One region of the Streptomyces sp. NPDC005811 genome, then DNA from elsewhere that is predicted to be linked to it. Evidence: riboswitches for the same ligand, from Rfam matches in the RefSeq annotation. Region 1 holds a riboswitch; each other region holds the start of a gene.
What was found. Region 1 has a riboswitch for cobalamin ahead of ABZ490_RS15860 (CbtB-domain containing protein). Riboswitches for the same ligand answer to the same signal wherever they lie in the genome.
Positions count from the first base shown of each region.

Region 2: linked by a shared signal. The riboswitch ahead of ABZ490_RS33105 (prenyltransferase/squalene oxidase repeat-containing protein) and the one ahead of ABZ490_RS15860 (CbtB-domain containing protein) in region 1 are both predicted to bind cobalamin.
Region 3: linked by a shared signal. The riboswitch ahead of metE (5-methyltetrahydropteroyltriglutamate--homocysteine S-methyltransferase) and the one ahead of ABZ490_RS15860 (CbtB-domain containing protein) in region 1 are both predicted to bind cobalamin.

Region 1 covers NZ_JBEXXK010000013.1:31,059-34,320, forward strand. The annotation lists gene ABZ490_RS15850 (histidine phosphatase family protein) at 1-378, shown strand, start outside; gene ABZ490_RS15855 (CbtA family protein) at 440-1,198, opposite strand; gene ABZ490_RS15860 (CbtB-domain containing protein) at 1,218-1,439, opposite strand; cobalamin riboswitch at 1,475-1,631, opposite strand; gene ABZ490_RS15865 (extracellular solute-binding protein) at 1,858-3,180, shown strand.
Region 2 covers NZ_JBEXXK010000036.1:113,844-117,105, reverse strand. The annotation lists gene ABZ490_RS33110 (SCO2322 family protein) at 1-482, opposite strand, end outside; gene ABZ490_RS33105 (prenyltransferase/squalene oxidase repeat-containing protein) at 479-1,738, opposite strand; cobalamin riboswitch at 1,857-1,989, opposite strand; gene ABZ490_RS33100 (phosphotransferase) at 2,058-2,753, shown strand; gene ABZ490_RS33095 (nuclear transport factor 2 family protein) at 2,750-3,196, opposite strand.
Region 3 covers NZ_JBEXXK010000065.1:53,257-56,518, forward strand. The annotation lists gene metE (5-methyltetrahydropteroyltriglutamate--homocysteine S-methyltransferase) at 1-1,693, opposite strand, end outside; cobalamin riboswitch at 1,842-2,067, opposite strand; gene ABZ490_RS44350 (TetR family transcriptional regulator) at 2,115-2,390, opposite strand; gene ABZ490_RS44355 (hypothetical protein) at 2,504-2,731, shown strand; gene ABZ490_RS44360 (helix-turn-helix transcriptional regulator) at 3,020-3,262, opposite strand, start outside.

The DNA.
Region 1 (3,262 bases):
GCCGGGCTGGACATGGGGCGCTGGCGAGGTCTGACCCTCGCCGAGGTCGGCTCCGCCGAGCCGCAGGAGGTGGGCCGCTGGCTCGCCGATCCCGACGCGGCGCCGCACGGCGGGGAGTCGGTGGCGGACCTGTGCGCCCGGGTCGGCCGCTGGCTGCGGGCGGCGGCCGGGACGGACGGTCACACGGTCGCGGTGGTCGAGCCGGAGATCGTCCGGGCCGTGGTGGTCCACGTGCTGGGTGCGCCGCTCGCGGCCTTCTGGCGGCTCGACGTGCCGCCGCTGACAGCCACCTCGGTCAGCGGGCGCGCGGGGCGGTGGAACGTGCGGCTCGGGCAGCCCCTGGACCCGGTCGGCGAGGAGACGGACGACCGCGCATGACAGGGCCCCCGGACGGATCCGGGGGCCCTGGTGTCATTCCGGTCGGCTCACTGCGGGACCGTCACTGCGGGACGGTCACCGCCGCCCGCGCCGGCGCCTGCACGGGCTTGGGGTTCAGGAGCCGTTCGGCCAGTTCGCCGAAGACGAGGCCGAAGCCCGTCCACAGCGTGATCTGCAGGGCGAGGGTGGACAGCCGGAACCGCCACAGCAGGGTGGCCGGGAAGTCCGCCGGTACTTCGTTGATCGCGGGCAGGAACGCGTACGCCAGACCGATCAGGGTGACGAAACCGAGAACGGCGACGACGGTGGCGTACCAGGTGCCGAGCCTCGGCGCGAGCCGCTTCCCGGCGATCACCGCGGCGATCGCGAGGAGCACACCGAGCAGCATCATCAGGAAGAACAGGGTGGTCCGTTTGGCGATCGTGTCGTGGTCGCCGACGGCCGGCGGGTTGGCCGGGTACTTCAGGAACGGCACGACGTACACGGCCAGCAGCGCGGCCCCGGACAGCAGCAGCGCCGTGGCCCGCGGGCCGAAGCGGCCGACCCGGCCGAGGGCGAAGCAGTAGGCGAGGGCGGCGATGCCGCCGAAGGCGACCCCGTAGACGAGGACGCCGGTGGCGAGACCGGCGGTGGACTGCAGGGAGCGGGAGACGAGTTCGACCTCGTGCTCGTGGGCGGGGGCGTGGGCTTCCTCGAAGCCGATGGCGCTGTCGACGTTCGGCTCGCCCAGGAAGTAGGCGACGACGAGGGCGAGCACGCCGGCCGCGAGGCCGGCGAGCATGCCCCGCACCAGAAGGTTTCGCACGGTTGCGGAGTTCATGGCTGTGCGGCGTCCCTCGTCAGTGGCAGGGGAAGCCGAGCAGGTGGCGGGCGTCGTGCACCCACTCGTGGACTCCCTCGCCGGAGACGACGGAGGTGGCGCCCTGCTCGGCGCCGACGAAGTACAGCAGGACGAGCATGAGGATGCCGAAGAAGACGGCCCAGGGGGCGATGTCCTTCAGCGGGAGCTTGGCGGGAACGGCGGGTGCGGCGGTGGTCGGCTGGGCGACGTGCTGCGCCATGGCAGGGCCTCCTCTGGGAGTTCGCGTCCCATCTCGGTGGTGCACAGGACGACGGCCCCGGGTCTGACTCGCGGTCCGCCCCTCAGCGAGGAGCGCACCGTTCACAGTGGCGCGACCGTGCCGGATTTCCACCGGCTTCCGTTTTTCCGTCGTCGATATCAGAGTGAAGGTACCGTGCCCCGCCGAACTGGCCAAGAGCGCACGGTCCGACGTGATCCGGCTCTCCTCGCACCGGCCGCTCCGTCCCGGACGCGCGAAAATGTTTCGTAACCGGCGGTTTTCCCCTCCTTGTCCCGGCTGTGACGGGCGTGCCAGTGTCCCGGTCCAGCAGGCGGGCCGTCCGCGGCACCGACGGACGCAGGCAGTCGAAAGCCTTTCGCGCGGAGAGACGCGCGAGGGAGAAGAGAGGCGGACAACCATGCACGGAATCCGGGTACTTCCGAGAACACGGCGCGCGGCGGTGGCCGTGGTCACCGCGACGGCGGCGATGGGCCTGCTCGCCGCGTGCGGGACGTCGGGGCCGGGCGGATCGTCGTCGGGAGGCTCGTCGTCGAAGGGCCTGACGATGTGGGCGCTGAACGACCAGACGATCCTCAAGGAGTCCGTCGACGCCTACAACAAGGACCACCCGGAAGAGAAGATCACCCTGCGGCTGTTCGCGAACGACGACTACAAGCAGAAGCTGCGTGTGGCGTTCGGGGCGGACCAGGCCCCGGACATCTTCTTCAGCTGGGGCGGCGGCGCGCTGGACGACTACGTGAAGGCGGGCAAGGTCGACACCCTGACCGACGCTCAGGTGGGGCTGCTGCGGTTCACGCCGAGCGTGCTGAAGAGCGCCACGTTCAGCGGCAAGGTCTACGGCATACCGGCCAACGGGCTGGCCCCGGTGGTCCTCTACTACAACAAGAAGGTCCTGAAGGACGCGGGCGTCGAGGCGCCGACGACGTACGACGGACTGCTGGCCGCCGTGAAGAAGCTGAAGGGCGACGGGGTCACCCCGATCTCCCTCGCGGCGAACTCCAAGTGGCCGACGCTGATGTACCTGGAGTACCTGCTCGACCGCGAGGGCGGCGCCCAGGTCTTCGACAAGATCGCCGCCGGTGACGCCACGGCGTGGAAGGACCCGGCGGTCACCGAGGCCAACACCCGCCTCCAGGAGCTCGCGAAGGCCGGGGCGTTCGGCGACAACGCCTCCTCCGTCAGCTACGACCAGGGCGCCTCCACCGCGCTGCTCTACACCGGCAAGGCCGGCATGGAGCTGATGGGCACCTGGGAGTACGCCAACCTGGTCAAGGCCGCACCGGACTTCGTGAAGAAGGACCTGGGCTATGTCGCCTTCCCGTCGGTGTCCGGCGGCGCGGGCGACCCGCAGGCGATCGTCGGCAACCCCTCCAACTTCCTGTCGCTGAACGCGAAGAGCAAGAACAGCTCGGCGGCGCTCACCTACCTGAAGAACTACGTCCTGAACGGCGACCAGGTCGACGCCTATCTGGCGGCGGGCAGCGTGCCCCCGGTCAACGGACTGGACACCAAGCTGGCGGCCGTGAAGTCGGCCGACGACAAGAAGTGGCTGAGCTTCGTGTACCAGCTCGTGCAGAACTCCCCGACGTTCCAGCTGTCCTGGGACCAGGCGCTCCCCTCCGACCAGGCCGATCCGCTGCTGACGAACGTGGACAAGTCGTTCCTGCGGCAGATCAGGCCCGAGGAGTTCGGCACGGCCATGAGCGGGGCGGCGCAGTAATGACCACCGTGGTCCGTACGCCGCGCCCGGTCGCGTCTCCCAAGACGCGGCCGGCCACGGCCCGTTCATGGCGCCGCCCCGG
Region 2 (3,262 bases), on a different contig from region 1:
GCGCAGAGGAGGGCGTTCGTGTCGTAGCGGAGGGGTTGGGCGACCGTGGCGAGGGCCTCGGCGGTGGTCGCGGTCGGGGGGACCTGGGCGCAGGCCCATCGGAGGGCGGGCGGGGTCTCGCCCGAGGGGGCGTCGGACCGGGTGCCGAAGTCGATGACCAGGGCGACGCGCTTCGTGCCGGACCGGGCGGGCGTACGGGCGCAGATCGCGCCGAACGAGGCCGCGCCGCGGGGGCGGGACGCGTCGGCGGAGTCCGCGCTCACCGCGAAGCGGAATCCCTGGACGGTGCCGTCGGCCGGGCGCGCCGTCCCCGGGCCCTCGGTCGCGTACGTCCACCGGTCGCCGGTGCGCTCCCAGAACGACCAGTAGCGGTAGCCGGTGGCGTGGGCCGGGGCGGGGGCCGCGGCCAGCAGGAGCAGCGCCAGGGCCGGCAGGAGCAGGGTGCGGGCGGGCCGGAGCAGGGTGCGGGCGGGCCGGATCACGGCTGCCGCCGCTTGCGGCCGCGGCCGATCAGGACGAAGCCGGCCACCGCGCCGACGAGGAGACCGGCGCCGACGGTCCAGACGGTGCTCAGGCTCCCCTCGTCCTTGTCCTTGTCCTCGGCGGCGGCGCTCGGGCCGGCCGTCTCGACGTCGTCCACGCTCTCGGGGGCAGGGCCCGTCGCGTTGAGGAGGGCGACCAGGTCCCGGCCGCCGAAGTCGTGGACGTCGCCGTCCCGTGCGGCGTGCGCCGCGAAGATCAGCTGGGCGTACGCGGCCGGGCCGGCCTGCGCGGCCCAGTCGGCGGAGTGCGCCTCCAGCCAGCGCAGGGGCGCGGTGGCCTGGTCGTTGAGGCCGACGGCGGACAGGGCGACGACCGCGTCGGCGGTGTTGCCGTAGTCGGGCTGCTCCCCGGCGCCGGGCAGCGCGGAGGTGAGGTGGCCGTCCTCGGCGAGGGCCCGGGCGAGCCAGACGGCGCCGTTCTCCCCGGCCTGCTCGGGCTCGTCGGCGGGGACCTTCGCGCAGGCCGGCGCGGAGTCGGCGTCGTCCTGGCGGGTCACGGCCGGTGTCTCGCCGTTCATCCCGAGCACGGCCGCCGCCGTCGCGTCCGCGTTGGCGGTGAGCGCGCCCTTCCTGTCGGGCTGGTAGGCGAAGGCGCCCGCGTCCTCGCCGGTGCAGGGCAGGGCGAGCTTCGTGAGGGCGTCGAAGGGGGACCTGCCGTCCTTGCGGACGTTCGGCACCGTCTCGCCGGCCTGGGCGAGCGCGCCGATGACGACCGAGGTGGAGTTGGCGTCGGTGGCCCCGCCGGGGGAGTAGCCCCAGCCGCCGTCCGCGTTCTGGACGGACTTCAGCCAGGCCACGCTCTTCCTGACCCGCGCCTCGTGGCCGCCGATCTCGGCCAGCGCCTGGACGGCCGCCCCCGTGCTGTTGGTGTCCACCATGGTCTTCGCGTCGCAGGCCTTCGCCGGGTCGGCGCGGAACGCGGCGAAGGAGCCGTCCGCGCACTGCTGCCCCGCCAGCCAGTCCACCGACGCGCGCGCGGGCCACACGCCCACCGTGCGCTGGGCGAGCAGCGCGAGCGACTGGCGCCACACTCCGTCGTACGTCGGGTCGCCGGTGCCGTACAGCCCGGCGGGCAGGGCGGCCGACGGGGACGTCGACAGGGTGGCGGCCGTGGCGGGCGCGGAGCCGCCGAGCACGGTGAGCAGGGTCGTGGCGGCGGTCAGAGCGACCGCGCCGGCGCTGCGGCGGAACTTCATGATCGGCGGGTGCCTCTCCCGGTCGGGAGGTCCGGGAGCCGGGCAGCACGGGACACCCCGGCGGCTCGACTCCGTAGACCTCGACGGTGCCGTACGGCGGCGGGACGCCGCGCACGAGAGCCGGTCAACTTCCGTACGGGGCAGTCCGGCTCGCCACCCGGGGGTGGCTCACGGTTGCGGGTCAGCGCCGGGTTTGCACCGGCTTCCCCCCGTACGGGTGTGATGACGACCCGCACACTGTACCGGCTGGTAGCCAGGGCGCTGAGGGGTGGCTGTGAGACATGCGCCGCAGCCCGCCCCGCCCCGCTAGGTTCTGGCCATGACCACTACGGGGAGGGCACCGGTCCCGGGCAGACTGCTCGGCTCCGGCCGGACGGCGGACGTGTACGAGATCGACGGGGCGTGGGTGCTGCGCCGCGACCGGGAGGGCTGGAGCGACGCGGCCGCCGAGGCGGCGGTCATGGAGCACGAACGGCGGCACGGCTATCCCGCGCCCGCCGTACGCACCGCTCCCTCGCGCACCGACCTGGTGATGGAGCGGCTGGAGGGGCCGACGATGCTCCAGGCGTTCGCGGCGGGCACGCTGGGCCCCGCGGCGGCGGGCGCCCTCCTCGCCCGGCTGCTGCGCGAACTGCACGCCGTGCCCGGCCGCTCCCCGTCCCGGCCCGGTCTGCGCGTCCTGCACCTGGACCTCCACCCCGAGAACGTGATCCTCACCGCCGACGGCCCCCGGGTCATCGACTGGGGCACCGCGGAGGACGGCGACCCCGGTCTGGACTGGGGCATGTCCGCGGTGATCCTCGCCCAGGCGGCCGTCTCCGCCGAGCCGTACGCCGAGGCGGCCCGCGCGACCCTGACGGGGCTGCTGGCCGGCCCTTCCGGGCTCGACGAGGAGGGCCTGCGGGAGGCGCTGCGGCGGCGGGCGGCGAATCCGACGATGAGCGAGGACGAGGTCGGACTCCTGGGCGCGGCAGGGGAGTTGATCCGCTCGCAGGCCGCCCGGGATCTGCGCTAGAGGCGGGGTGTCGGGCGGTCGCAGGGCAGGCGCAGGGTGCGGGCCGCGAGGAGCCAGGAGCCGTCGGTGGTGCGGCACAGGGTGTCCTCGTAATGCCCGATCCCCACGGGCGCCGGGGTCGGGGCCGGGGGTGTCGGCGGGGCGGTGTGCGTGCGGTACGTCGTGAAGTACGAGGTGGCGGTCGCCGTGTCCGGGGAGGTCACGTCGACCCGGACGTCCGCCATCAGCCGGCGGGCGTGCCGGTCGGCGGGACGGGAGCCGAAGTGGGCGCGCAGGGCGGCGCGGCCCTTGACCAGCCGGTCGCCCTCCGGCCAGACCCAGACGCCGTCCTCGGTGAACAGCTCGGCCACGGAGCCGGGTTCGCCGACGTCGAGGCGGACGACGAGGTCGAGGAGCAGCCGCAGGCAGGCACGTTCCGCGTGAAGCTGGGCGATCGGGTCCATGGGTGACGGCACCTAGGGGTCCGGGACAGAGGTGGGAGCACCGTAGGCCCACGGTGTGAACGGAGC
Region 3 (3,262 bases), on a different contig from region 1:
GCATGCCCTTGACCGGGCGGTCGGTGAGGGACTGGGCGTACGACGTCCAGCGCACCGTCATCGGCTCGGGGCGCGAGATGTCGCCGACGAGCACCGGCGGGCGTACACAGCGGGTGCCGTAGGACTGGACCCAGCCGTGCTGCGTGGCGAGATAGCCGGTGAGCTGCTCGGCGAAGTACTGGACCATGTCGTTGCGTTCGGCCTCGCCGTGCACGAGGACGTCGATGCCCGACTTCTCCTGGAAGGCGATCACCTCCTGGATCTCGGCCCTGACGCGCTCCTCGTATCCGGCCGTGTCGATCCGGCCCGCGCGCAGTTCGGCGCGGGCGGTGCGCAGTTCGCCGGTCTGCGGGAAGGAGCCGATGGTCGTGGTGGGCAGCAACGGCAGCCTCAGGTGCGCGCGTTGGGCGGCGGTGCGCTGGCGGTAGGGGTGGGAGCGGCGGGCGTCGAACGCCGTGACGGCCGCCGTACGCGCCCGGACGGCAGGGTCGTGGGTGATCGGCGAAGCCGCCCGGGAGGCCAGGACCGCGCGGTTGGCGGCCAGTTCGGCGGCGATCGTGTCGGTGCCCCGGGCGAGGCCCTTGGCGAGGGTGACGATCTCGGCGGTCTTCTGCCGGGCGAAGGACAGCCAGCGCAGGATCTGCGGCTCGATGTCCCGCTCGGCGGCCGTGTCCAGCGGGACATGCAGGAGGGAGCAGGAGGCGGCGACGTCGACGCGGTCGGCCAGCCCGAGCAGGGTGCCCAGGGTGGCCAGGGACGCGGACAGGTCGTCGACCCAGATGTTGCGGCCGTTGACGACCCCGGCGACCAGGCGCTTGCCGGGCAGGCCGCCCACGGCGGCCAGGGCATCCAGGTCCGCGACGGCGGCCCCGGTGAAATCGAGGGCGAGCCCCTCCACCGGGGCCTTCGCCAGGACCGGCAACGCCTCGCCGAGCCGGTCGAAATAGGAGGCGACCAGCAGCCGGGGCCGGTCGGTGAGGACGCCCAGATCACGGTAGGCGCGGGCGGTGGCGTCCAGCTCGGCCCGGGTGCGGTCCTGGACCAGGGCGGGCTCGTCGAGCTGCACCCACTCGGCGCCGGCCGCCCGCAGGTCGGCGAGCACCTCGCCGTACACCGGGAGCAGCCGGTCCAGGAGGGTGAGCGGGTCGAAGCCGGCCGGGGCGCCCGGAGCGGGCTTGGCGAGCAGCAGGTAGGTGACCGGGCCGACGAGGACGGGCCGGGCGGTCAGCCCGAGCGCCAGGGCTTCCCCGAGTTCACCGACCTGCTTCGTCGAGTCGGCCGCGAACACCGTGTCCGGGCCCAGTTCCGGCACGAGGTAGTGGTAGTTGCTGTCGAACCACTTCGTCATCTCCAGCGGCACGGTGTCCTGGGTGCCGCGGGCCATGGCGAAGTACCCGTCGAGGGGATGGGCCTCGACGGCCGCGCGGTGCCGTGCGGGGATCGCGCCGACCATCACGCTGGTGTCGAGGACGTGGTCGTAGTACGAGAAGTCGCCGGTCGGGACTTCATGGACGCCGGCGTCGGCCAGCTCACGCCAGTTGGCGCGGCGGATGCCGGCGGCCGTCTCGGCGAGGGCGCCGGCGCTGACGCGGCCCTTCCAGTAGCCCTCGATCGCCTTCTTCAGTTCCCGGTTCGGTCCCTGCCGGGGGTAACCGTGGACCGTGGCCCGTACGGCCGCGGACTTGGCTGTCACGAAACTCTCCTTCGCGAGCTCTGGACGAGAGCGACCCAGGTGGAGCGCGGACGCGAAGGGACGACAGACCGGACGAGTCACGACTCGCGTGCCCGCCCGCTGTGTACGCCGACCCGCCCACGAGGTCACCGGGATCTCCGCGCACGGCGGTCCGCGCACGGGCAGTGGCAGGTCTTCGGACTCACGGGCACGCCTCGTTCTGTCACGAGGCACCTACTGGCCGTCGCTTCCCAGGTCCGTTGCGTCCGGACCCAGTGCGTATGACGGCGGTCGTTCCCGCTCACCGCTGCGGGGCAGTCCCGGATTCCCACCGGGTTCCCTCTTGCGACGCGCCTGCCTGGCGGGCAGGGCGAACCAGCTGCAGGGCCAGCGTACACACAGGACCGCTGCCGCGAGCGGCCGTTGACCGTCCGGCCGCGCGTCAGGGCCTGCGGCCGGGCAGCGGGCGACCGAGCCGGACCATGGACCGGTACAGGCTGGTGGGCGTCGGGGTGTCCGCCAGTGGGAGAAGCCGTCCCAGGGGTCGGGGTCGGGGTCGGCGAGGGCCTCGGTGACGGCGGCGGCGGCGTAGGCGTCCATGCGGTCCGCGAAAGGCGGCGGTGATGGCGGTGATGGCGGTGATGAGCTCCTCGCGGGTGGCGAACCTGCGGGAGAGGGCGGCCTTGCCGACGCCGGCCTCGCGGGCGACGGAGGCCATGGACACGCCGAGCCCGTCGGTGGCCTAGAGGCGGCGGGCCGCGTCGAGGACGAGATCGCGGTTGCGCTCGGCGTCGGCGCGCCCCTTCCCCTCCTCACGGAAGAGATCTGATCGTGCCCACTCTCGCCAGCGTCGGCGCCGGCCCCGGTATGGGTCTGGCCATCGCCCGCACGCCCGAGAAGCTGGACGACCTCGTCGCCCTGCTCGGCGAGGAAGGCGTCACGGCCGCCGCTTTCCCCGCGGACGTACTGGACCGCCCCTCCCTGACCGCCGCCCTGGACGCGGCCCGTGCCCGCTTCGGCTCGATCGACGTGCGGGCGGCGCGCTGCGCAACCGGGTGATCAACCTGCACAACGAGCCTGCCGACAGCGGCGTCCTCGCGGCGCACGTGACGATCAGGCACGTGGATCGGACAGGGCGGCCCCGGGGAAATCCCGTGGGCCACGCCCGAGCAGATCGCACCCCTGTACTGGGACTTGCACGAGCGCCGCGACCGGAGCGAAGCCGTCTCATCGGGTGGGAAGCACCGCGGTGACGCGCCCCCCGGCCGTCGCGTACAGCGCCGATTGCCTGGCCCCGGAGAAGCTGCGGCCGACCGGGGGAGCAACGCACCGGCGCGGGAACCGCGTTCAGGCCGATGTCGGCTCCTCGGCGGCGGCCGAGCCGTGCTCGCGAAGCCGACGGAACGCGTCGGCGTGGGGTGCGGCCGAGGCCAGGGTGTAGGTGACGATCGTCAAGCCCGGATCCGCGGGGATTTCGAGGGCGTCGTAGTCGAGGTCGAGATCGCCGACGGCGGCGTGGTGGAAGCACTGTCGTCCACTGCGGTAGTACTCGACGTCGTGTGCGTCCCAGCGCAGGGCGAACTCGGGGCT